DNA from 4 places in the Xanthomonas sontii genome. Region 3 is predicted to be linked to each of the others. Evidence: predicted binding sites of a transcription regulator. Region 3 holds the regulator's gene; each other region holds the start of a gene.

Region 1 (6,063 bases), 2.4 Mb from region 3:
AGATCGTCGCCGCCTCGGCCACCTGCACCCGCCCGTCCACCAGCTGGCTGCGCGGGTCGTGCAGGCGCCACTGCGACGGCGAGCGCAGCCGCGCGCTGCTCAGCGGCAGCACGTAGCCGGTGGCCGCGGTGGCATGCAGCTGGTCGCGCAACTGCAGCGCCTCGCCCTGCGCCTGCTTCAGCAACTGGTTGAGCCGGCGCTGTTCCAGGTAGCCGCGGCTCTGCACGAAGCCACGCAGGCTGCGCGCGAAATGCTGCATCACCTCGTGCACCTGACCGCCGCGTTCGAGCAGGGTGCCGGTGAGCCCGCGCAGGAAGGCGCGTTCGTGGCGGTCCAGACGGCGGGCGAAGCCGCGCGCCAGCAGCGCCTCCAGCGCCGCGTCCAGCTGCACGCTCTGCTCGGCGTCGTTGAGCAGGCTCCAGAACGCCTGGAAACTGCGCCCGGCCTCGCTCTCGCCGATCACGTCGATGCCGGCGAACAGCTTCTCCAGCACGTCGCCGCGCGCGCCCTCGTCGTCGATGATGCGCTCGCGGAACTCGCGGTTGAGCCGCTCGAAATCGTCGCGGACCCGGCGGAAATCCTCGGTCAGGTCGTCGGACAGGCGGATGATGTCGCGGGTACGTTCGAGCGCGCGCTTGCCGTCCAGCGCGGCCAGCTTGCCGGCGGCCACGCGCTCGATCTCCGCGTCCAGGCGCTCGCGCTCGGCGCGCAGCGCGGCCAGGCGCGCGTCCGGATCGGTCTCGGTCTGCCCGGCCAGTTGCACCAGCTGCTGGATCACCAGCGACAGCCGGCTCTCGGTGGCCACGCTGGTGCTGTCGCGCACGCCGGCGATGAAGCGGATGGCCTGCGCCGCCTGCCGCGACAGTTCGTATTCTTCCTGCGCGTCGCCTTCGGGCAGGCGCCGCTCCAGCCAGCCCTGCGCCAGCCAGTGCGCCACGTAGGCCTGCGCGGTGCGCGGCAGTTCGCGCGACAGCTCGTCGTCCTTCAGCGCATCGAGCTGGCGCTGCAGGCGCTCGTGCAGCACATCGGCCGGCAACCGCCGCTGGGCGTCGCCAAGCAGGGTCTGCAGCAGGCCGATCAGCTCGGGGGCATGGTCGGCGGCAAGCAGTTTCCACAACGGCTGTTCGCGCAACTGGCGATAGCCGGCGATCCGGACATGCGGCTTCATGCAGGAACCGACCGCCACCGCATCCGCAGACTCAGCGCACGCGCTCGATGAAGCGCAGGAACTCGGCGCGGGTGCGCGCGTCCTCGCGGAAGGTGCCGAGCATCTTCGAGGTGACCATGCTGACGCCGCGCTTGTGGATGCCGCGGGTGGTCATGCACTCGTGCGCGCCTTCCACCACCACGCCCACGCCCAGCGGCTGCAGCACGTCCTGGATGCACTGGGCGATCTGCGCGGTCATCTTTTCCTGCACCTGGAAGCGCCGCGCATAGGCCTCGACCACGCGCGCCAGCTTGCTGATGCCCACCACCTTGCCGCGCGGCAGGTAGCCGACGTGGACCTTGCCGATGATCGGCGCCATGTGGTGTTCGCAGTGGCTTTCGTACTCGATGTCGCGCAGCACGATCAGCTCGTCGTAGCCGGCCACTTCCTCGAAGGTGCGCAGCAGGTATTCGCGCGGGTCGGCGCGGTAGCCGCTGAACCAGTCGCCATAGGCCTCGGCCACGCGCCGCGGGGTGTCCAGCAGGCCCTCGCGGGTCGGGTCTTCGCCGGCCCAGCGCAGCAGGGTGCGCACTGCGTCTTCGGCCTGCGCCTGGGTCACCGGGGGAGTGGAGCTGTTGTCGGAATCGGCCATGGGGGGAACGCCCGTAAGGGGGCTGCATGGTACCCGAGTCGCCTGGCAGCCGCCGCATGCGCGGCCTCCGCGCGGCGGGGCGACCCGGCCGATACCGGGTGCGCCGTTCAGCGTCCATCTGCTCCGCGCCCGGGCGGCACGCACATCGCCCGGGCCAGCGCCGCGCCGGTCAGCGCCGGCGCGCGTGCATCTCGCCCTCGTGGTCGAGCCAGTTGGACCCCTTGTTGGTCAGGAAGAACATGTACACCACCAGCGACACCGCGATCACCGCCGTGGCGTACCAGACGAAGGTGGTGACGTGGCCGGTCTTCAGCGAGGCCTGGTACAGCAACGGCGCGGTGCCGCCGAAGGCCGAATTGGCCAGCGCATAGCCCAGGCCCACGCCCAGCGCGCGGATGTGGGTGGGGAACAGCTCGGCCTTCACCACCGCGTTGATCGAGGTGTAGCCGGTGAGGATGACGAAGCCCGCGGTGAGGATCGCGAACGCGCTCAGCCAGTCGCTCTGCCTGGGCAGCTCCAGCACCAGGAACCAGGTGTAGAGCACGCCGCCGATGCCGAAGAACACCAGCAGGGTCTTGCGCCCGATGATGTCCGACAGCCAGCCGCCCGCCGGCTGCATCAGCATCAGCACGATCAGCGCGGCCAGGTTGATGATGGTGCCGGCCATGACGTCGTCGCCGGCGAAGGCGGTCTGGATCATCTTCGGCCCGGTCACCGAGTAGGTGTAGAACGCCACGGTGCCGCCGGCGGTGATCAGGAAGCACAGCAGCAGCGGGCGCCATTGGTGCACGAACAGCTCGCGCAGCGAGCCGGAGGACCTGTCCTTGCCCTGCTTGGCCGCGGCGATGGACTCGGAGGTCAGCGACTCGTCCATCGTGCGCCGCAGCCAGAACACCACCAGCGCGCCGATGCCGCCCAGGCCGAAGGCCACGCGCCAGCCCCATTCGGAAATCTGGCCCTTGTCGAAGAAGTGCAGCATCCCGAACAGCACCGCCTGCGCCAGCACGTGGCCGCCGACCAGGGTGACGTAGTGGAAGGAGGACAGGAAGCCGCGCCGCCCCGGGATCGCCGCCTCCGACATGTAAGTGGCGCTGGTGCCGTACTCGCCGCCGGTGGCGAAACCCTGCAGCAGGCGCGCCAGCAGCAGCACCACCGCCGCAGCGCCGCCGATGCTGGCCACGGTGGGCGTCACCGCGATCAGGAACGAACAGGCCGCCATCACCGACACCGACACCGTCAACGCCAGGCGGCGGCCGTAGCGGTCGGCGAAACGGCCGAAGTACCAGGCGCCGATCGGACGCATCAGGAAGGTCACCGCGAAGATCGCCCACACATACAGGGTGGCGTTCTTGTCCTCCTTGGAGAAGAACTGCGATTCGAAGTAGGTGGCGAACACCGAGTAGACGTAGACGTCGTACCACTCCACCAGGTTGCCGGCCGAGCCCTTGAGCGTGTTGGACACCGAGCGGCGCAGGCTGCCCGGTGCGGCGGCGGCGGACGAAGAGGTGGATGCACTCATGCGGTGGGCCTCATGGATGGACGTCACGGAGTATAGGCAGGCGCTTGCGAGGATCCTGTCGCGACGGCGGCCACGCCAGGCGTGCGCGCCATGACCTCATTGCGCCTGCGGCGCGGCGAAGGCCTTGCTGTACATGCCCGAGCGATCGAAGCAGCAGACCCGGCGCTTGCCCGCGGCGAGCATGTCGCAAGTGCTGGCGATGCGCTTGACCCGCGTCTGCGCCTGCTTGCCCGCGCCGATCCAGAAGATCCAGTCGCGCCGCGCCACCGTGGTCAGCGTGTCCCAGGCCGCACGCGCAGGCGGATGCGCGACCAGCGCGCGCGCCAGGTCGTCGGGCAGCACGGGTTCCGGTTCCACCGCCGCCGGCGCGATCTCCAGGGTCATCGTGGTGCCGACCTCGACCGCCGCGGCCGCCAGCATCGCCTCCTCGACCTGCAGCCAGTGGCCGCCTTGCCCATCGGGTTGCAGCGTGGCCTGAAACGGATGCCCGGCGAACCGGCCCTCCACGCTGGCCAGGCCACGCGTGGGCAGCGCGGCGCTGGCCGCCGCAGGCAGCAGCAGGAAACACCAGGACGCGTCCGGCGGCGTGGCTGGACGCAGCAGTGTCGCCTGGAAGCGGATCGGGTCGGCGGCGCCGGTCATGCCCGGACCTTAGCACCGGCCGCGCGCGGTGCCATGCTGCACCTGCGCGCGGCGGCGGCGCGACGCGCTCCTGGTCTTGTCGCTCGCCAGGCACTGCGCCCTGCCTGACCTACCCGGCGGCCACCGCCGCGGCAGACCGGCACAACGTCACGTTCCCGATACGGCACAGGGGACGCCCTCGCCCCTTCCCTTCAGTTCGACAGGCCATCGCCGCTATCCATGCGCCGGCCCGGGGGACCCGCGCCATGCGCGCGTCACGCGGGCGCAGGCAACCTGCCTGCCCGTCCGCCGTCACCCACCGTCGATCCCTCTTCCTTCCCCCCATTCCCCCGATCCCATGCACGCCCTTTCCAATCTGCGCATCGGCCAGCGCCTCGCGCTCGGCTTCCTCACGATCATCGTGCTGATGGTCCTGCTCACCGTGGTCGGCATCCAGCGCGTGCACAGCATCGACCAGCGACTCACCGCGATCAACGAAGTCAACAGCGTCAAGCAGCGCTACGCGATCAACTTCCGCGGCAGCGTGCACGACCGCGCCATCGCCCTGCGCGACGTGGTGCTGCTGGACGATCCGGCCGGCCGGCAGGCGACCGAGCAGACCATCGACAAGCTGGCCGGCGACTACGCGCGCGCCGCACAGCCGCTCGATGCCCTGCTCGCCGTCTCCAGCGACGCCCAGGAGAAAACCATCCTGCAGCGCATCCAGGGCATCGAAGCGCGCACCATGCCGCTGATCGCGCAGGTGCGGCAGCTGCGCGATGCCGGCGACACCGTGCAGGCGCAGGCGCTGCTGCTGCAGCAAGCGCGCCCGGCCTTCGTCGACTGGCTGGCCAGCATCAACGCCTTCATCGACCTGCAGGAAGCCAAGAACCGCCAGGCCGCCAAGGAAGCGATGGCCACTGCGCGCGGCTTCGCCCTGCTGATGGTCGGCTGCACCGTGCTGGCGCTGCTGCTGGGCACGCTGATCGCGCTGTTGCTCACCCGCCGCGTGGTGCGGCCGCTGCGGCAGGCGCTGGGCCTGGCCGAGCGCATCGGCGCCGGCGACCTGAGCAGCCCGGACACCGTCACCACCCACGACGAGGCCGGGCAGTTGCTGCGCGCCATGCAGCAGATGCAGCGGCGCCTGCACGAGGTGATTTCCGCACAGCGCGAGATGGCTGCGCGCCACGATGCCGGCGCCATCAGCTACCGCATGGATGCGCAGCGCTTCCCCGGCGAGTACGGGCGCATGGTCGCCGACACCAATGCCCTGGTGGATGCGCACGTGCAGACCCAGTTGCGCATGACCGAGGTGATGGGCCGCTACGCCATCGGCGACCTCAGCCAGGACATCGCCCAGTACCCCGGCGAGAAGGCCGCGATCACCGCTGCGATGCAGCAGGTCAAGCAGAACCTGCACGCGATCAACCTGCAGATCCACACCCTGGCCGAAGCCGCCTGCGCCGGCAACTTCGCCCACCGCGGTCAGCCGGAGCAGTTCGAGCACGCCTTCCGCACCATGGTCGAGAACCTCGACACCATGATGGCCACCGCCGACGCCAACCTGGCCAAGTTCTCCGATCTGCTGCGCTGCATCGCCGACGGCGACCTCACCGTGCGCATGCGCGGCAACTTCCATGGCGTGTTCGCCGCCATGCGCGACGATGCCAACAGCACCGTGCACCGCCTCACCGATATCGTCGCGCACATCCAGCGCACCACCAACAGCATCGGCTTCGCCGCCGAGGACATCGCCAGCGGCAACCAGGAACTGGCCAAGCGCAGCGAGCAGCAGGCGGCCAGCCTCGAAGAGACCGCCGCTTCGATGGAGGAACTGACCTCCACGGTGAAGCAGAACGCCGAGCACGCCCAGCGCGCCAACCAGCTGGCGCTGGGCGCGGCCGGCGTGGCCAGCGAAGGGCGCGACGTGGTCGGCCAGGTGGTGGCGACCATGGACGGCATCCAGGCCGCCTCCAAGCGCATCGCCGACATCATCGCGGTGATCGACGGCATCGCCTTCCAGACCAACATCCTCGCCCTCAACGCCGCGGTGGAAGCCGCACGCGCCGGCGAACAGGGCAAGGGTTTCGCGGTGGTGGCCGCGGAGGTCGGCACGCTCGCGCA
Region 2 (6,063 bases), 910 kb from region 3:
AGTCGTGAAAAAGCGTTTTGAATCAGACGCCTGATGACGCATCCCGCTCGATGTGCGGGCGATGTAACGGCGCCCGGCGCGGGGACTTGAGAGGCGATTGCACGGAATTTATTGAACACCCTCAGGCACATCACAGGGATGTGGAGAGGCCATTCGCACTGCATCCGGATCGGCGTTTTCGCGTGAATACCGCGTGCACGTCATGTTGCAACGGCCGGCACGACGCTTGCTTGCGGCGCGAGGTCGCAGCGAGGAAAAAGTTTTCCGATTGGCCGCACAACGGAGACCTCGACACGCGATGCGAAGGCCAGGAACGCGATCGCCGTCACTTCGCAGCGTCAGCCGGCAACCCGCGGCCGCAGCCGCGGCGGCAGCGATGCTGTCGTACAAGGGACGCGTCGCATCACGCGCACGGCGTCTGCCGCACGGCGGCGGCGCACGTGACGACGTGCTGGATGCTCACGCGGGCAACACGCGCGTAAGCCCCAGGCAGGCGTGAGGACGGAGCAGGACGCCCACGCGCGCGGCGTGGGCGTCGGTCAGAAACAGCGTGCCGCGCCAAGGCAGGCACGGCATCGCGACCGCAGTGGAACATCCTCGGATCTGCGGGATGCGGCACCGGCAGCCGCAAGGCAACCGCCACGCGACAGGCGAGCGACGCGCATTGCGCCGCTCGCCGATGACAGGCGCCGTGCGGCTCAGAACTCCTGCCAATCCTTGTCCAGCGCCATCGCCGCCGCCGGCTGCGCCGCACGCCGCGCAGGTGCGGCCTTGGCCGCTGCCGGACGGACGCTGCGCTTGCCCGCGGGCGTCGCGGTGGCCTGGTGCCGCGGCGCCTGCGCTACCGGCGTGGCCGCGGATGCGTCGAGCTTGAACAGCGCCACCGCCTGGCTCAGTTCCACCGCCTGCTGCTCCATCGAGCGCGCCGCCGCACTGGCCTCTTCCACCAAGGCCGCGTTCTGCTGGGTGCTCTCATCCATCTGCGTCACGGTCTGGTTGACCTGCTCGATGCCGGCCGACTGCTCCTGCGAGGCCGCGGAGATTTCCCCCATGATGTCGGTGACACGCTGCACCGAGGTCACGATCTCGGTCATGGTCTTGCCGGCCTGGTCGACCAGGACCGAACCTTCGGCGACGCGGCTCACCGAATCGTCGATCAGGCTCTTGATCTCCTTGGCCGCGCTGGCCGAGCGCTGCGCCAGGGTGCGCACCTCGCTGGCGACCACGGCGAAACCGCGTCCCTGGTCGCCGGCACGCGCGGCTTCCACCGCCGCGTTGAGGGCCAGGATGTTGGTCTGGAAGGCGATGCCGTCGATCACCGAGATGATGTCGGCGATGCGCCGCGACGCATCCTCGATGCCGCTCATGGTGGTCACCACCTGGCCGACCACGTCGCCGCCCTGCGAGGCGACCGAGGCCGCACCGGCGGCGAGCTGATTGGCCTGGCGCGCGTGCTCGGCGTTCTGGCGAACGGTGGAGGTCAGTTCCTCCATCGAGGCTGCGGTTTCTTCCAGGCTGGCGGCCTGCTGCTCGGTGCGGCGCGATAGATCGTCGTTGCCGGCGGCGATCTCGCTGGCCGCGGCATTGATCGACACTGCCGAATGCTTGATGCGGCCGACGATGCCGGCCAGTTGTTCGGCGGTGGCGTTGGCGTCGTCGCGCATCTGTGCGAACACGCCGCGGAAGTCGCCGTGCATGCGCGCGGTCAGATCGCCCGCGGCGATCGCCTGCAGCAGGGTCGACAGCGCCTGCAGGTTGCCATCGGCGGTGGCCATTAGCTGGTTGAGGCTGTCCACCATCACCCGGAAGTCGTACTGGAAGCGCTCAGCGTCGCCGCGCGCGCTGAAGTCGCCGTCGGCGGCGGACGTCGCCAGCTGCTTGATCTGCCCGTTCATCGCCGACAGGTTGGCCTTGACCTCGTCCATGGTCTGGCTCAGCACCGCCTCCTCGCCAGGCAGGCGGTCCATGTCCTGCGACAGGTCGCCGATCGCGTAGCGGCCCATGATCTGCGCCAGGCGCGTCTTCACCGCCAGGTGCGAGGCCACCAGCGCATTGGTCTCGGCCGCCATGCGCCCGTAGTCGCCCGGGAAGGCCTGCGCTTCGATGCGATGGCTGACTTCGCCCGCGTCGTGGCGCTTGGCCATTTCCAACTGCGCGCCGATCAGGTTGCTGACCTGCTGCTGCATGCCCTGCATCGCAACCAGCAGACGTCCGGTTTCGTCGCGGGCGTCGGTGCGTACGTCGTTGTCGAGCTTGCCGCTGGCGATGGCCTCGGCGACGCGCGTGGCGCGGGTCAGCGGCACGGTCAGGCTGCGGGTGATCAGCCAGGCCAGCAGGCCGCTGACCAGCACCACGAGCACGCCACCGGCCACCAGCAGGCTGCGGCCGCGGTCCATCGCGACGTTGGCGCCGGCGTAGGCCTCGGCACCGCGCGTGCGCTGCCGGTTGGCATAGGTATTGATCGCCTCCTGCCATTGCTGCGTCGCCGGTCCGGCCTCCGCCATCAGGACTTTCAATGCCTCATCGGCCTTGTTGGCCATGCCCAGGTCCAGGACCTTCTGGTTGGCGAGACGGGTCCGATCGTAGGCGTCGTCGATAGCCTTGCGCATCTGCGCGCCGGTGGCATCGCTGACCGGGATCGCATAGAGCTTGTCGTGGACCTCGCCGTAGTAGCGGCGCTGCTGGTCGACGGCCTTGGCGAACCGCTCGTTCTCTTCCTGCGTGGTCGGCAGCACGATGTTGCGCAGATTGACCGCCACCTGTGCGCTGGCATTGCGCATTTCGCCGGTGTAATCGAGGATCTGCATGCGCCGGTTGACGATGGTGTCCATCATCTCGCGCGCCTGTTTCAGCGTCAGCAGCCCGGCGACGACGAGCGCACAGGAGAGCAGGATGAGGACGCCGAAGGCGGACGCGAGCCGCGTCCCGACGTTGTAGCGTTGCAGGATTCCGATCATGAGGGGCCACCAAGTAAGAAAAGGAGAGCAGCCCGCGCCACGACCTGGATCGCGCAGGACTCCCTCGGGCCAACGGCCTGGGCGCGATGCGACGGAGAAGAAGGAAAAGACACTTCCAGCACCGGCCGCATCGGGGGTGTCCCATGCGGGTACTCGTACTAGGTAACGGCGACCCGCCTGGAATCTTGATGCGCAACTGCGCACAGTTTCCTAAATCCCCTCAGCATCGTGACTACGAAGTGCACGTTGCGCGTCTCCCTCACGCCACCGTTGCGCACCCGTAAATTCCACGTGAAACAAGGATTAGAAGGCGCCCCATCGGTGCTGGCGCACGTCACACTTACCGCCGCAGGCATTGCCACGCGCACACCAAGAATGTCGTAAACGGCATATATCCGCGACCGCCTGGGCGACCGGCCTCCGCGCCGTCGGGCGCGGAGGCGGCGTGCCTCACTCGGCCAGGTTGGTGCCGGCACCGGCGGTGGCGATGACCTTGGCCTTGACCTGCGCGGCAGGGATCGCCGTGTACATGTAACCCAGCGACTCAGGATAGGTCTTGGACGAGATCCAGGTGGTGGCGTTGGCGTAGGGCTTGCTGGTGCTCTCCGGCACCGTCCAGGTGATGCCGCTGCCGACGTAGTTGTTGATCAGGTCCCAGTAGCCGATCTCGCTGCTGTCGCGCGAGGTCACCGGGTTCTTGATGTTCTCGAAGTAGTTGGCTTCGATCAGCGCCACCCCGCCCATGCGCACGTTGATGCCGGAGGTGAAGACGTTGTTGAAGTAGTTGTTGTAGATGTGGCTCAACCCGCGCCGCTGCAGCGGCAGGCGCGATTCCACGTTCTCGAAGCGGTTGTGATGGTAGGTGGTGCGCGCAGCGGCGTTCTGGGTATCGCTGTCGCTGTAGCCGTTGAGCGCGACCTTCTGGTAGTCGTGGATGTAGTTGTACGACACGGTGACGTGGTTGACGCCCTTCTTCATGTCGATGCCGCCGTCGAAGGACGCGTCGCCGGCGCCGGGGCATTTGGTCAGCGAGGCGAAGATGGTGTTGTGGTCCACCCAGATGTTGGACGGCTGGCCGCTGGAATTGCCTTCCAGCGAGATCGAATCGGCGTCCTCGCCGCCGGGCAGCAGGCCGATGGTCATGTTGCGGATGATGACGTTGTGCGCATTGCCGACCACGCGCACGCCGAAGTTGGCCGAGGAGCCGTTCGCCCCTTTGATGGTGATGTCGCGCTTGTTCTTGATCTGCACGGTCTTGGCCGGCAGCTTCCATTGCGTGCATACGTCGGTGATGCTGGCGTAGTTGAAACTGCCGGTGTAGTTGAGCACCAGGCCGCCGGAGCCGGCGTAGTTGTCGATCGCCGCCTGCATCGCCTCCATCGTGGCGACGTTGACCGGAATGGCGTTGCCGCCACCGGTGGTGTTGGCGCCGTAGCCGACCGGGCCGGCGAAGGCCGGGGCGGCGCCGACGGCCAGAGCGAGCGCCAGTGCGCCCCTGCGGAACTGCTGCTGCATGATGTCTCTCCCATCTGTCGCGATGAGTGCAGGACGCATGACAGTGCATGCATGCGCCGGCACGGGGCGTGGGGGCCGGCGGCATTCTTGGAATGCACGCGGCGGCCCGCGCAATCGCCGCGACGCAGAACTGGAACCCTGCGCTCCGTTCGCCGCGCGGGACAGGACAAGCGGACACGCACGGTCCGCAGGAGACAGACAGCGACAGCCGGGGACAGGCTTCCCGCACGTACGCTGCGTTGGACGCACCTCGCCGGCAACGACGGCGAACGGCCGTGCATCGCACGCATCGCCATCGCCGTCGGCGCACTGCGCAGGGACAAGCGCACGCCGGCGCTGCGCGGCCGCGAATGTTGCGGCCGCAGCACGTTTGCGCGGGCCATCCGACGCCGAACAGGCGCCGAATGGCCGCAACGCGCTCAGCTCACCGTGTCCAGGCGGTTGTCGCTGCGGTCGGCGTCGGGCAGCACGTGGTCCGGATCCAGGGTCACGTGCAGCACCTTCTGCGTACTCGGCACCCGGATCTGCGGCTGGGTCTGCTGCATCCAGGTCTCCACCGGCACGCGCTGATCGAGATGGCTGCCGTCGGCGAAGTCGATGCGCAAGGTCGCCGGCATCACCAGCTTCTGGCGGCTGCCCAAGGTCACCAGCAGGCCCTTGGCCGGATCATGGTCGACGTAAGCGGCCGCGCGCACGCCCATGTCCAGCTGCCAGTTGTTGAAATACCAGCCGCGCCACCACCAGCTCAGGTCCTCGCCGGCCTCGCTCTCCATCAGCCGGAAGAAATCCGACGGCGTCGGGTGCTTGTAGGCCCAGGTGGCGATGTACTTGCGGAACGCCGGATCGAAGCGCGCCGGGCCGAGGATCTGCTCGCGCAGCAGCACCAGGCCCAGCGCGCCCTTGAAGTAGGTCAGCGGATGCCGGTATTTCTCGCTGGTGGCGTCGGCGCGATCGAGCAGGGTCGGCGCCTGCGCGTCGGCCAGCAGTGGCAGGATCTCGTCCACCGGGTTGCCGCCGCCGGGCGCGTACTCGCCATCGCGCTTGGGTGCGAACTCGCCATGGTTGATCGCGTCGGAGGCGTAGACGTCGATGAAGGTATTGAAGCCCTCGTCCATGAACGCATGGCGACGCTCGTTGGAGCCGACGATCATCGGGAACCAGCCGTGGCCGAGTTCGTGCGCGGTGATCCAGAACAGTTGCTTGCCGCCGTCCTCCATGTCGTCGAAGACGATGCCCGGATATTCCATGCCGGCGCCGTGGCCGCCCAGGTTCACCGCCGCCGGCCACGGGTACGGATACCACTGCGAGAAGTGTTCGATCGAGGCTTTGACGAACTCGGTGGAGCGGCCCCACTTGTCGCTGCCGACCGCGCTGCGCGGATACACCGACATCGCCAGCGCATGCTTGCCCTCGGGCAGGTTGATCCGCGCCGCATCCCACACGAACGCAGGCGAAGCGGCGAAGGCGACGTCGCGGGTGTGGTCCATGTGGAAGCGCCAGGTCTGGGTGCCGCTGGCGTTGGGCCGACTGTCCGGCGTGCCCACCTCATCGGCGCCGCGGATGGTCACCGTGCTGTCGCTGGCGGCGGCTT
Region 3 (6,063 bases):
GGCCGCCCCGGCCGCTTCCCCGGCACGGCCGCTGACCCAGCCGGCAGCGCTGGCCGCCTCGGCGATGCCCGCCGCGGCCGCCCCGGCTGCCGCCGCACGCCAGGCCGCCCCGGCCAAGGCCGCAGCGCCGGTCACCGGCCGCGCCGAGTTCAGCATCCCCGAGGACGTGTTCCGCAACGCCCCGATCAGCGTGCCCATGCCCAGTCCGTTCGCCGCCGCCGCCGCGGCGCCGGCCGCCGAGGCCGTGCCGGCCTGGCGCGACGACGTGCCCGCGGTGGCGCTGACCCCGGTGGCGAGCCCGGCCCCGGCCGCGCCCGTCGCGACCGCCGATGCGCCGGCCGCTGCCGGGATCCCGGCGGCCGCGGCGCTGGCGGCGGTGCCGACCTTCCCCGCCCCGCAGAACGACGAACAATTGACGCAGCTGCGCGACGAACTGTCGCTGATGCGGCAGATGATCGAGCGCGAGATGAACCGCCTCACCGACGAGCGCCTGCGCGGCTCGCCGGTCCGCGCCCAGGCGCTGGAGCTGATGGACGACTACGGCTTCGACAGCGGCATCACCCGCGACGTGGTCATGCAGATCCCCGCCGACCTGGAGCTGCACCGCGGCCGCGGGCTGATGCTGGGCCTGCTGTCCAAGCGCCTGCCGATCGCCGCGCTGGACCCGCTCGAGGAAGGCGGCGTGATCGCCCTGATCGGCCCGACCGGCGCCGGCAAGACCACCACCATCGCCAAGCTGGCCTCGCGCTTCCTGGAGCGCCATGCCGCCCGCGACGTGGCCCTGGTCACCACCGACACCATCCGCGTCGGCGGCCGCGAACAGCTGCACAGCTACGGCCGCCAGCTCGGCATCGCCGTGCACGAGGCCGACAGCGACGCCGCGCTGCAGCAGCTGCTGGAGCGCCTGGCCGACTACAAGCTGGTACTGATCGACACCGCCGGCATGGGCCAGCGCGACCGCGCCCTGGCCGCCCAGCTGCACTGGCTGCGCGCCTCGCGGGTGGTCCGATCCTTGCTGGTCCTCCCCGCCAACGCCCATTTCTCCGACCTGGACGAGGTGGTGCGCCGGTTCGCCGGCGCCGACCCACAGGGGGTCATCCTGACCAAGTTGGACGAGACCGGGCGGTTCGGCAGTGCCTTGTCGGTGGTCGTGGACCACCGCCTCCCCATCACCTGGGTGACCGATGGACAGCGCGTGCCGGACGACCTGCACCGCGCCAACGCCGCCAGCCTGGTATTGCGCCTTGAAGATTTGCGGCGCGCTGCCGATAAGCCCTGTACTCCGGAGCAGACCCATGCCGTCGCGTGACTACGTCAATCTGACCAATGCCTTCCCCCTGTCGGCGACGCGCAGCGAACCGCTGGGTCCGGTGCGCACCATCGCCGTGACCGGCGGCAAGGGCGGCGTGGGCAAGACCAACATCTCGGTCAACCTGTCCATGGCGCTGGCCGACATGGGCAAGCGCACCCTGCTGCTGGACGCCGACCTGGGCCTGGCCAACGTCGACGTGTTGCTCGGGCTGACCCCCAAGTTCACCGTGGCCGACCTGGTCGCCGGGCGCTGCACCCTGGAAGAGGTGCTGATCGACATGCCCAACGGGCTGATGGTGGTGCCCGCCGCCTCCGGCCGCCGCTACATGGCCGAGCTGCCGCCGGCCCAGCACGTCGGCCTGGTCAACGTGTTCTCCGAGCTGCAGCGCGAGCTGGACGTGATGATCGTCGACACCGCCGCCGGCATCACCGACAGCGTGCTGACCTTCTGCCAGGCCGCGCAGGACGCGGTGGTGGTGGTCTGCGACGAGCCGGCCTCGATCACCGACGCCTACGCCCTGATCAAGGTCCTCTCGCGCGAGCGCGGCGTGGACCGGGTGCAGATCGTCGCCAACATGGTCCGCGACCTCAACGAAGGCCGCCTGCTGTACGACAAGCTCAGCCGGGTCTGCGAGAAGTTCCTCGGCGACGTGTCGCTGAACTACCTGGGCTGCGTGCCGCAGGACGACTGGCTGCGCCTGTCGGTGCAGCGCCAGCAGCCGGTGGTCAAGGCCTACCCGTCCAGCCCGTCGGCGCAGGCGATCTCCGAGATCGCCCGGCGCACCGCACGCTGGCAGGCGCCGACCGCCCCGCGCGGCAACGTCGAGTTCTTCGTCGAACGCATCATCCAGCGCGGGGTGGCCGCATGAACGCCGCCGCCCACTACCGCGCCGTCCAGCGCAACAGCGCCAACGACTACATCACCCAGCACTCGGACCTGGTCCGGCGCATCGCCCACCACCTGGCCGCGCGGCTGCCGGCAAGCGTCGAGATCGACGACCTGATCCAGGCCGGCATGATCGGCCTGATCGAGGCCTCGCGCAGCTACGACGCCGAACAGGGCGCCTCGTTCGAAACCTACGCCTCGATCCGCATCCGCGGCGCGATGATCGACGAGATCCGCCGCGGCGACTGGGTGCCGCGCTCGGTGCACCGCCGCGCCCGCGACGCCGCCTCGGCGATCCGCAAGATCGAACAGAGCACCGGCCGCGCCGCCGCCGCCAACGAAGTGGCCGCGGCGATGGACATGCCGCTTCCCGAATACCTGCGTTTGATGGAAGATGCCGCCCGCGGCCAGGTGCTGAGCCTGGAGTCGCGCATCGAGGACCATGGCGAGCTGGATACCATCGCCAAGGGCGGACCCAATCCGCAGCAGATGCTCGAGCGCAGCGAATTCGGCCGCGAGCTGGGCAAGGCCATCGCGCAGTTGCCCGAACGCGAGCAGTTGGTGCTGTCGCTGTACTACGAGCAGGAATTGAACCTCAAGGAAATCGGCGCGGTGCTCGGGGTCAGCGAGTCGCGCGTGTGTCAGATCCATGGCCAGGCCACGGTACGGTTGCGCGGACGCCTGAAGGCGTTCGAGGTCGCCGATGCCGGTCTGGAAGACGAAGAATAGGAACCCTTAGGAGTCAGTGGTGAACAAGAACATGCGGATTTTGATCGTGGACGATTTCTCGACGATGCGACGCATCGTCAAGAATCTGCTCGGCGATCTGGGCTTCACCAACACCGCCGAGGCCGAAGACGGCAACAGCGCCCTGGCCGCGCTGCGCTCGGCGCCGTTCGAGTTCGTGGTCACCGACTGGAACATGCCGGGCATGACCGGCATCGATCTGCTGCGCAACATCCGCGCCGACGACAAGCTCAAGCACCTGCCGGTGCTGATGGTCACCGCCGAGGCCAAGCGCGAGCAGATCATCGAGGCCGCGCAGTGCGGCGTGAACGGCTACATCATCAAGCCGTTCACCGCGCAGACGCTGCAGGAGAAGCTGGGCAAGATCTTCGAACGCCTGGGAGCGACCGCCTAAATGGAAGCCACCGCCGAACGTACCGCCCTGATCGAACGCCTGCAAGGCGCGCTGGACGCGCTGGAGAACGGCGACGAGGCCGGCTGGCGCAGGGAGATCGACACCCTCGCCGCCTGGCGCACGCGGCCGATGATGCAGGGCCTGAGCCGGCTCGCGCGCGATCTGGGGCAGGCGCTCGGCGAACTGCCGGTGGTGCCCAGCGAGGCCGGCGAGCTGGACGACGCCTGCTCGCGCCTGGACCACGTGGTGGAGATGACCGAACAGGCCAGCCACCGCACCCTGGACCTGGCCGAGGAATGCCGTGCGCTGGCCGACCAGCTCGCCGCCGGCGGCCTCAGCGGCGACCAGAGCGAGATCCTCGACAAGATCCGCCACAACCTCACCGAAATGGCCCTGGCGCAGAGCTTCCAGGATCTGACCGGGCAGATCATCCGTCGCGTCGCCGGCATCGTGCGCCGCGTGCACGAAGGCTTCGGCGCGCTGGGTCTGCCGCCGAAGGAAGAAAACAAGAAGGCCGACGGCAGCCTGGCCGGCCCGGCCCTGCCCGGCCTGGACCGCCACGGCGTATCGCAGCACGACGCCGACGACCTGCTGTCCGGATTGGGACTGTAATGCCATGAGCGCCGTACCCGACGACATCGCTGCCGACTTCATCATCGAGGCCCAGGAGATCCTGGACCGGCTCGGCGAGCAGCTGGTGTCGCTGGAGCAGGCGCCCGAGGACAGCGGCCAGCTCAACGCCGTGTTCCGCGGCTTCCACACGCTCAAGGGCGGTGCCGGCTTCCTGGCGATCAACGCCATGGTCGAGCTGTGCCACGCCGCGGAGGAAACCCTGGGCATGGCCCGTGCCGGCCAGGCCACCCTGCAGGCGCGGCACTTCGACGCCGCGCAGCAGTCGCTGGACTACCTGCAGTCGATGCTCGATGCCTTCGGCAGCGGCCAGGAGCCGCCGCGCGCGCCGCCGGAGCTGATCGCGCAGTTCGACGCGCACGGCGACGACGCACCGGCGCCGGCACCCGCGAAGAGCGCCGCGCCCGCGCCCGCCGCCGTCCCGGCCACCGCCGCGGCCGCGGGAGACCTGATCAGCGACGACGAATTCGAAGCGCTGCTGGACCAGTTGCACGGCGATGCGCCGCCGACGGCCACGCCGCAGGCGCTGCAGCCGGCGCCGCGCGCGCCCAGCGCCGCGCCCAAGGCCGCGGCCGCCCCGGCCAAGGCCGCCGAGCCCGAACACACCGTGCGCGTGGACACCAAGCGCCTGGACGCGATCGTCAACCTGATCGGCGAACTGGTGCTCTCGCGCAACCGCCTCAAGACCCTGCGCGTGCGCCTGCGCGACGAGGAGCTGGACCGCGCGGTCAGCAGCCTGGACATCGCCACCGCGCGCCTGCAGTCGGCGGTGATGCGCACGCGCATGCAGCCGGTGGGCAAGGTGTTCTCGCGCTTCCCCAAGGTGGCGCGCGACGTCGCCCGCTCGCTCAACAAGGAAGTGGAGCTGGAACTGATCGGCGCCGACACCGAGCTCGATCGCAACCTGGTCGAGGCGCTGGCCGATCCGCTGGTGCACCTGGTGCGCAACGCGATCGACCACGGCATCGAAGCCCCGGCGCTGCGCGAAGCCACCGGCAAGCCGCGCGGCGGCCACGTGCGCCTGTCGGCGCAGCAGGAAGGCGACTACGTCAGCATCGAGGTGCAGGACGACGGCGCCGGCATCGACCCGGAACGGCTGCGCGCCAAGGCCCGCGAGAAGGGCCTGATCGACCCCGAGGCCGCCGCCCGCCTGACCACCGAGGAATGCCTGCACCTGGTGTTCCTGCCCGGCTTCTCGACCAAATCCGAAGTCACCGACATCTCCGGCCGCGGCGTCGGCATGGACGTGGTGCAGTCGCGCATCCGCGAACTCAGCGGGCAGATCCAGATCCAGTCGGAACTGGGCCGCGGCAGCCGCTTCCTGATCCGTGTGCCGCTGACCCTGGCGATCCTGCCGACCCTGCTGGTGCAGGCCGGCGATACCGTCTACGCGCTGCCGCTGGCGCGCGTGGTGGAAGTGCTGCACGCCCCGCGCCGCTCGCTGGGCTGGTTCGACGGCCGCGCCGTGCTCGACCGGCAGTCGCACACCCTGCCGCTGGTGGACCTGCGCCAGTGGCTCAACATCGACGCCCCGCAACTGCCGCTGCTCACCGTGGTGGTGCTGCAGGCCGGCGAATCGCGCATGGGCCTGGTCGTGGACCAGGTCCGCGGCCGCGAGGAAGTGGTGATCAAGCCGCTGCCGCGCTCGCTGCGCGGCCTGCCCGGCTACGCCGGCGCCACCCTCATCGGCGATGGCCGCCTGGCGCTGATCCTGGATGTGGATGGCTTGAAGGCTTGAGGGCCGGGATTGGGGAATGGGGAATGGGGAATCGCAGGAGCGGGTTCCCTGGCGCTTCGTTTTCCCCTGATTCCGCCGTAGAAGCGGCTTCAGCCGCGACGCGGTGAGGCTGGGATTCGGGAATCGCAACAGCAGCTCCCGTGTACCTCACCCCCAATGTGGGAGCGGCTTCAGCCGCGACGCGATAGAGCCGGGATGAGCGGTTGGCGTGCGCGCGCTTTTGCGATTCCCGAATCGCCATTCCCGAATCCCGGCTTCATCGATTCCCCATTCCCCATTCCCCATTCCCGGCCGCCAACCCATCAAGTCCCCCGCCCCCTGGCCGATACCTCCTGCATGGACAAGCTCAGTCTCATC
Region 4 (6,063 bases), 450 kb from region 3:
GCCGTCAATGTCGGCCCCATCCCCTCCGTGGCGTGCGTGCCGCGCAAGGCGTCCGCGCTACGCCGCGTTGGCGGTGGCGCGGGCCACCAGTTGCGCCACCATCGGGTAGGTCTCGCTGCGCACCTGGAACTGGCCGACGATCTCCACCAGGTCGCCGGCCTGCTGCTCCATCGCGCGTGCCGCGGCAGTGGCTTCCTCGACCAGGGCGGCGTTCTGTTGGGTGGTCTCGTCCATCTGGGTGACGGTGTGGTTGACCTGCTCGATGCCGGCCGACTGCTCCTGCGAGGCGGCGGCGATCTCGCCCATGATGTCGGTCACGCGCTGCACCGAGGCCACGATGTCCTGCATCGTCGTGCCGGCCTGGGCGACCAGCGCCGAACCTGCGCTCACGCGCTCGACCGAGTCGTCGATCAGCGTCTTGATCTCCTTGGCCGCGCTGGCCGAGCGCTGGGCGAGGGTGCGGACCTCGCTGGCGACCACGGCGAAACCGCGGCCCTGCTCGCCGGCGCGTGCCGCTTCCACCGCGGCATTGAGTGCCAGGATATTGGTCTGGAAGGCGATGCCGTCGATCACGCCGATGATGTCGGCGATCTTCTTCGAGGCCGCCTCGATGCCGTCCATGGTGGTGACGACCTGTCCGACCACCGTGCCGCCCTGCGAGGCCACGGAGGCCGCGCCGGCGGCCAGCTGGTTGGCCTGGCGCGCATGCTCGGCGTTCTGCTTCACCGTGGCGGTCAGCTCCTCCATCGATGCCGCGGTTTCTTCCAGGCTGGCGGCCTGCTGCTCGGTGCGGCGCGACAGGTCGTCGTTGCCGCTGGCGATCTCGCCGGCGGCGGTGTCGATGCTGGCCGCGGCCTGCTGGATGCGGCCGACCATGTCGGTCAGTTGCGCGACGGTGGCGTTGGCGTCGTCGCGCATCCGCGCGAACACGCCGTGGAACTCGCCCTGCATGGTCTGGGTCAGGTCGCCGGCGGCGATCGCGCGCAACAGCTGCGACAGCGCCGCCAGATTGGTCTCGGTGCCCTTCATCATCGTGTTGAGGTTGGCGACCATGCCGCGGAAGGCGTGACGGAAACGCTGATCATTGCCGCGGCGGGAGAAGTCGCCCTGCGCGGCGGCGCGCACCAGCAGGTCGATCTCGTCGTTGATAGCGCCGAGATTGCGCTTCACCTTGGCCATGGTCTCGGTCAGGATCGCCTTCTCGCCCGGGAACTGCTCCAGGTCGCGGCTCAGATCGCCTTCGGCATACTCGCCCATCAGCGCGATCAGCTGCTGCTTGACCGAGATATGGCTGTGCACCAGGGCATTGGTGTCGCGGACCATGCGCCCGTAGTCGCCCGGGAAGCGTGTCTCGTCCATGCGGAAGCTGATCCGGCCGGCGTCATGCTGCTTGGCCATCTCGGTCTGCGCCTGGATCACCGTGCGCAGTTCCTCCTGCATCTGCCGCATGTCGTTGAGCAGCGACGGCGCCTGGGTGCGCAGGCGCACGTCCTGCGACAGGTCGCCGCTGGCGATGCGGCGCACCACGTCGGCTGCGTAGGCGGGCTCGCCGCCGAGTTGGCGCATCAGGCTGTTGCGGACCAGCAGGCCGAGCAGGATGGCGGCGACGATGCCGATCAGCATGCCGCCGAGGCTGGTCCATTCGCCCGACTGCGCGCGCGCCTCGCTCTCGGCCTTGCGCACCTGCAGCAGGGCGCGCTCGGCGTCCTCGTACTGACCGATCGTGTCGCGCAACCCGTCCATCTGCTGCTTGCCGACGCTCCGGAACGCGTCCAGCTGGGCGTCGTCGCTGTCGGCCGCGGTGGTGCGCATGTGCTCCACCGCCTTGCGCTTGGTCGCCATGAACTGCGTGTAGTCCTGCATCAGGGTCTGCAGGCGCGCCTGCTGCGCCGCGTTGTCCGCGGTCAGCTGCTTGGACTCCTGCCACTGTGCGCTGAACTCGCGTTCGCCGAGTTCGAGTGGCGCTAGGTAGGACGGATCGCGGGTCAGGGCGAAGCCGCGCGCGCCGCTCTCGATGTTGAGCAGGCTCACCAGCATGCGGTCGCCGAGGGTGATGACCTTGTAGGTGTGCGCGTCCAGCGCTGCCGCGCTGGTGAACTTGCGGAAGCCGATCAGGCTGGTGATGCCGACCAGCAACAACATGGCGATCACGCCGCAGAAGCCGATTGCCAGGCGCTTGGTGACGGTGAGATGATGGAAGGACACGCGAGATCTCCGGAAGATGCGAGAGAGCGGCGCTATCGGCTCCATTGCCGCAGGGACGGCAATGCAGGAACGGATCAGCGGGGAAGTTCGGGCAAAGACCCGCATCGGTATCGGCCGCGTTTTGTGGATCTTTAGGGCTGCGTTCGCCGATTGCGTCGGGCGCATCGCACATGCCGTTTTGCCTGCACGTAGCGCGTCGTGTGCCGTTTTCTACGCAAGCGCCGATCAAGCAGGAGTGAAGCGCGCAGCGTCCAATGCGTGAGTGCGACGTGACGGCAAAACGGCCCGTGCGTTCTGCGTTCGACGGGATTTCCTGGATGGCGACTCGTCTGCGCGAGGCCAGGCGGATGCTGCGAAAGGACCTGTGCGGAGGTGTGCGCCGGTCCGATCGGCGGATGACGGACATAAAAAAAGCCGCGCGAGTGCGCGGCTTTTCTGTTGTTGCGGTGTCGCTGCGCCGGCGTAGCGCCGGTCGCCTCGCTCAGAACTTCGCGTCGAACTCCCCGGCGAAGCCGGTATTGACGATCAGCTTCTGCAGCGCGTCGCCGACCTTGAGGTTGCCGGCGACCACCTGGAACTGCTGCGGGCCGCGGTCGTCGATGCGGCCGAGGGTGCCGCCCTTGAAATCGGTGACGCGGCCACCGGCCTCGCGCACCAGCAGCACGCCGGCGGCGATGTCCCAGGCCTTCACGCCGGCTTCGAAGTAGGCGTCGCTGCGGCCGCAGGCCACATAGGCCAGATCCAGTGCCGCCGAACCGGTGCGACGGATGTCCTCGGCCTGCACCAGCAGCGCATCCACGCACTTGAGCTGGGGGCTGGTGCGCTTGCGCTCGCGCGGCGCGAAGCCGGTGTGGACCATGGCGCCGTTGAGTTCCTTGCGCTCGCTGACACGGATGCGGCGGTCGTTGAGCACGGCGCCGTTGCCGCGGCTGGCGGTGAACAGTTCGTTGCGGAGCGGGTCGAAGATCACCGCGTCGACCGGCTCGCCGTTCTCGACCAGGGCGATCGACACGCAGTAGTGCGGGAAGCCGCGCAGGTAGTTGCTGGTGCCGTCGAGCGGGTCGATCACCCACATGTAGCGGCCTCCGCCCTGCACGCCGCTTTCCTCGCCCATCACGCCGTAGTCGGGGTAGGCGCGGCGCAGCTCCTTGACGATCACCTTTTCCGCATCGGCATCGACTTCGCTGGCGTAGTCCATGCGGTCCTTCTGCACCACGTTCAGTGCTTCCAGGCGGTTGATGTGGCGCAACAGCACGTTGCCGGCGAGGCGGGCGGCCTTGACCATGACGGTGACGGCGGGTTTTTGCATGGCAAGCGCTCCCGAGAAGGCGGAGGTGGGTCTGGAGGAGGAAAAGAGCAGTCCGGCGCCAAGGCCGGCCGCACAGTTTACCATCTACGCCCCCGTTCGCTTCGCCTGCCGTGCCGCCATGACCGATTCCCTCCGTATCCGCTTCGTCCTGGTCGGGACCCAGCACCCCGGCAACATCGGCGCGGCGGCGCGCGCGATGAAGACCATGGGGCTGTCGCGGCTGGTGCTGGTGGCGCCGGAATGCGAGCTGGAGACCGAGGCCTACCGGCGTTCTGCCGGGGCCGAGGATCTGTTGCAGCAAGCGCCGGTGCTGCCGGCGCTGGCCGACGCAGTGGCCGATTGCCGGTTGGTGCTGGGTTGCACCGCGCGCAGCCGCCGCGTGTCGCTGGAGGAGTTGCTGCCGGCCGATGCCGCGCAGCGCCTGACCGCCACCAGCGCCGAACCGGCGGAGGTGGCGCTGGTGTTCGGGCGCGAGCGCACCGGCCTGACCAACGAGGAACTGCAGTTGTGCCATGCGGCCGTGCACATTCCTTCCGATCCGGCGTTCAGCTCGCTCAATCTGGCCGCGGCGGTGCAGGTGCTGGCCTACGAACTGCGCCTGGCGCAGCTGCGCGGCGCCGCCCCCGCGCCGGCGCCGGCACCGGGGTTCCGCGAGGCACCGGCCAGCCACGCACAGGTGGAAGGGCTGTTCGGGCAGTTGGCCGAGACCCTGGACGATATCGACTTCCACAAGGGCCGCGCCCCGGATTCGGCGATGCGCAAGTTGCGCCGGCTGTTCCTGCGCACCGAGCTGACCGAGCAGGAAGTGCGCCTGCTGCGCGGCGTGCTGTCCGATGCGCAGCGCATGGCGCGACTCGCCGGGCAGGCCGGAAACTGAGGCCGGACAAGGCGCGAAGGCCTCCATCGCGGCGCGCGCGCCGACGCGTGCGCCCAGGGCGGACTGCATGCGCGGCAGGCGCCATTCTGTGACGCTGTCACCGGCATGCGCTTTCGGCTAGGCTTTGCAAGGTCTACTTGGGGATCGTGGTTTGTCCAGTTCGCGTTGGCGGGTGGTCGTGGTGTGGCTGGCGCTGGCGATCTGCTGGCCCGCGTCCGTGCACGCGCGGCCCTCGGTCCTGGTGCTGGGGCGCATCAGCGACAATCCCAAGGCCCATTACGAGCAACTCAAGCCGCTGCTGGACTACGTGGTGCCGCGCATGCGCGAGGTCGGCATCACCTCCGGGCAGATCCTGATGGCCCGCGACAGCCAGCAGATGAGCAGTTACCTGCGTCGCGGCCGGGTCGACTGGGTCACCGAGACCGCTGCCACCGCGATGGCGCTGGAACAGCGCGGTGGCGCCAAGCCGCTGCTGCTGACCGAGCGCAACGGCGTGCGTCAGTACCACACCGTATTCTTCGTGCGCAAGGACGCGCCGGTGCACGACCTGTCGGATCTGCGGGGGCGCACGCTGGCGCTGCAGAGCACGCTGTCCACCAGCGCCTACCTGGTGCCGATGATGACGCTGTTCGAGCGCGGCCTGCATCCGGAGATCCTGCTCTCGACCAAGGACCAGCCCTCGGCGGAAACGGTCGGTTACGTGTTCGCACGCTCGGAACTCAACATCGCCGCTTTCGTGCACAAGCACCTGGTGGATGCCGGGGCGTTCAGCAGTCTCGACTGGGACGACGATCGCCGCATTCCCCCGGCGTTCCGCCGCGACTTCCGGGTGATCTACCGCAGCGAACCGTATCCGCGCGCGGTGGAGATGGTGCGCAGCGATCTGCCCACGGACGTGGAGACGCGCCTGCGCGAGGTGCTGCTGCACGCCGCCGACGATCCGCAGGGGCGCGCGGCGCTGCGCCAGTTCTTCGGGACTTCCGGCTTCTACCCGATCGATCCGGCGTCGCAGAAACGCCTGGATGCCCTGCGCGCCGGCGTGGCGCGGGTGAGGCTGGAAGTGGAATGAAGACCATGCGTTTCGGGTTGCAGGCCAGGTTCCTGCTGGCCATGGGCGTGGCTGCGCTGCTGGTGATGGCGATCCTGGCCCTGCTGCTGGAGCGCCAGGCGGCGATGCAGCGCGAGGTGCGCACGCTCAGCGGCAACGCCATCCACAGCCTGTTCGACAGCAGCATGCGCACCCGCGGCGAATCGCTGGCGCGGCAACTGGCCGATTCGCTGGCCAACCCGGTGTACTACTCCGACCTGGATGCGATCGGCACGCAGGTGCGTGGGGCGCTGGGCTATGTGGCGGTGGCCTACGTGCTGGTCTACGACGCCGACGGGCGGCTGATCCACGACGGCAGCAAGGACCTGGTGGGCTACGGGCAGCGCATGCGCGGGCCGATGGCCGACGCCGCGATCCGCGCCAAAGGCCTGCTGGCGCAGGAGTCGCCGGAGTTCCTCGACGTGTCGATGCCGATCATGATCGGCGACCAGCGCGTGGGCGGGGTGCGGGTAGGCATGTCCTGGACACGCGCGCAGGAGTACGAGCGCAAGGCCGGGCAGAACCTGGACCAGCGCCTGGGCGCACTGGGCAAGCGCCATCTCGGCTGGTTGCTGCTGTTGCTGG

Evidence for each region. Region 3 encodes FliA, which starts transcription of late flagellar genes. Its sites were predicted from a motif close to TAAAGTTTNNCNNNCNNNGGCCGATAA; they were not measured.
Region 1: the regulator FliA is predicted to act here: its motif matches at 4,151-4,177, upstream of RAB70_RS03995 (methyl-accepting chemotaxis protein).
Region 2: the regulator FliA is predicted to act here: its motif matches at 3,120-3,146, upstream of RAB70_RS10285 (methyl-accepting chemotaxis protein).
Region 4: the regulator FliA is predicted to act here: its motif matches at 2,313-2,339, upstream of RAB70_RS16105 (methyl-accepting chemotaxis protein).

The regions. Positions count from the first base shown of each region.
Region 1 covers NZ_CP132342.1:929,166-935,228, reverse strand. The annotation lists gene RAB70_RS04015 (DUF3375 domain-containing protein) at 1-1,168, opposite strand, end outside; gene folE (GTP cyclohydrolase I FolE) at 1,200-1,799, opposite strand; gene RAB70_RS04005 (MFS transporter) at 1,969-3,318, opposite strand; gene RAB70_RS04000 (YdeI/OmpD-associated family protein) at 3,415-3,960, opposite strand; gene RAB70_RS03995 (methyl-accepting chemotaxis protein) at 4,298-6,063, shown strand, end outside.
Region 2 covers NZ_CP132342.1:2,457,251-2,463,313, reverse strand. The annotation lists gene RAB70_RS10285 (methyl-accepting chemotaxis protein) at 699-2,957, opposite strand; gene RAB70_RS10280 (polysaccharide lyase family 1 protein) at 3,408-4,472, opposite strand; gene RAB70_RS10275 (M1 family metallopeptidase) at 4,892-6,063, opposite strand, start outside.
Region 3 covers NZ_CP132342.1:3,365,566-3,371,628, forward strand. The annotation lists gene flhF (flagellar biosynthesis protein FlhF) at 1-1,309, shown strand, start outside; gene RAB70_RS14180 (P-loop NTPase) at 1,296-2,180, shown strand; gene RAB70_RS14185 (RNA polymerase sigma factor FliA) at 2,177-2,926, shown strand; gene cheY (chemotaxis response regulator CheY) at 2,946-3,338, shown strand; gene RAB70_RS14195 (protein phosphatase CheZ) at 3,339-3,950, shown strand; gene RAB70_RS14200 (chemotaxis protein CheA) at 3,955-5,706, shown strand; gene RAB70_RS14205 (flagellar motor protein) at 6,043-6,063, shown strand, end outside.
Region 4 covers NZ_CP132342.1:3,818,567-3,824,629, reverse strand. The annotation lists gene RAB70_RS16105 (methyl-accepting chemotaxis protein) at 58-2,205, opposite strand; gene RAB70_RS16100 (inositol monophosphatase family protein) at 2,687-3,514, opposite strand; gene RAB70_RS16095 (RNA methyltransferase) at 3,633-4,391, shown strand; gene RAB70_RS16090 (phosphate/phosphite/phosphonate ABC transporter substrate-binding protein) at 4,570-5,460, shown strand; gene RAB70_RS16085 (bifunctional diguanylate cyclase/phosphodiesterase) at 5,457-6,063, shown strand, end outside.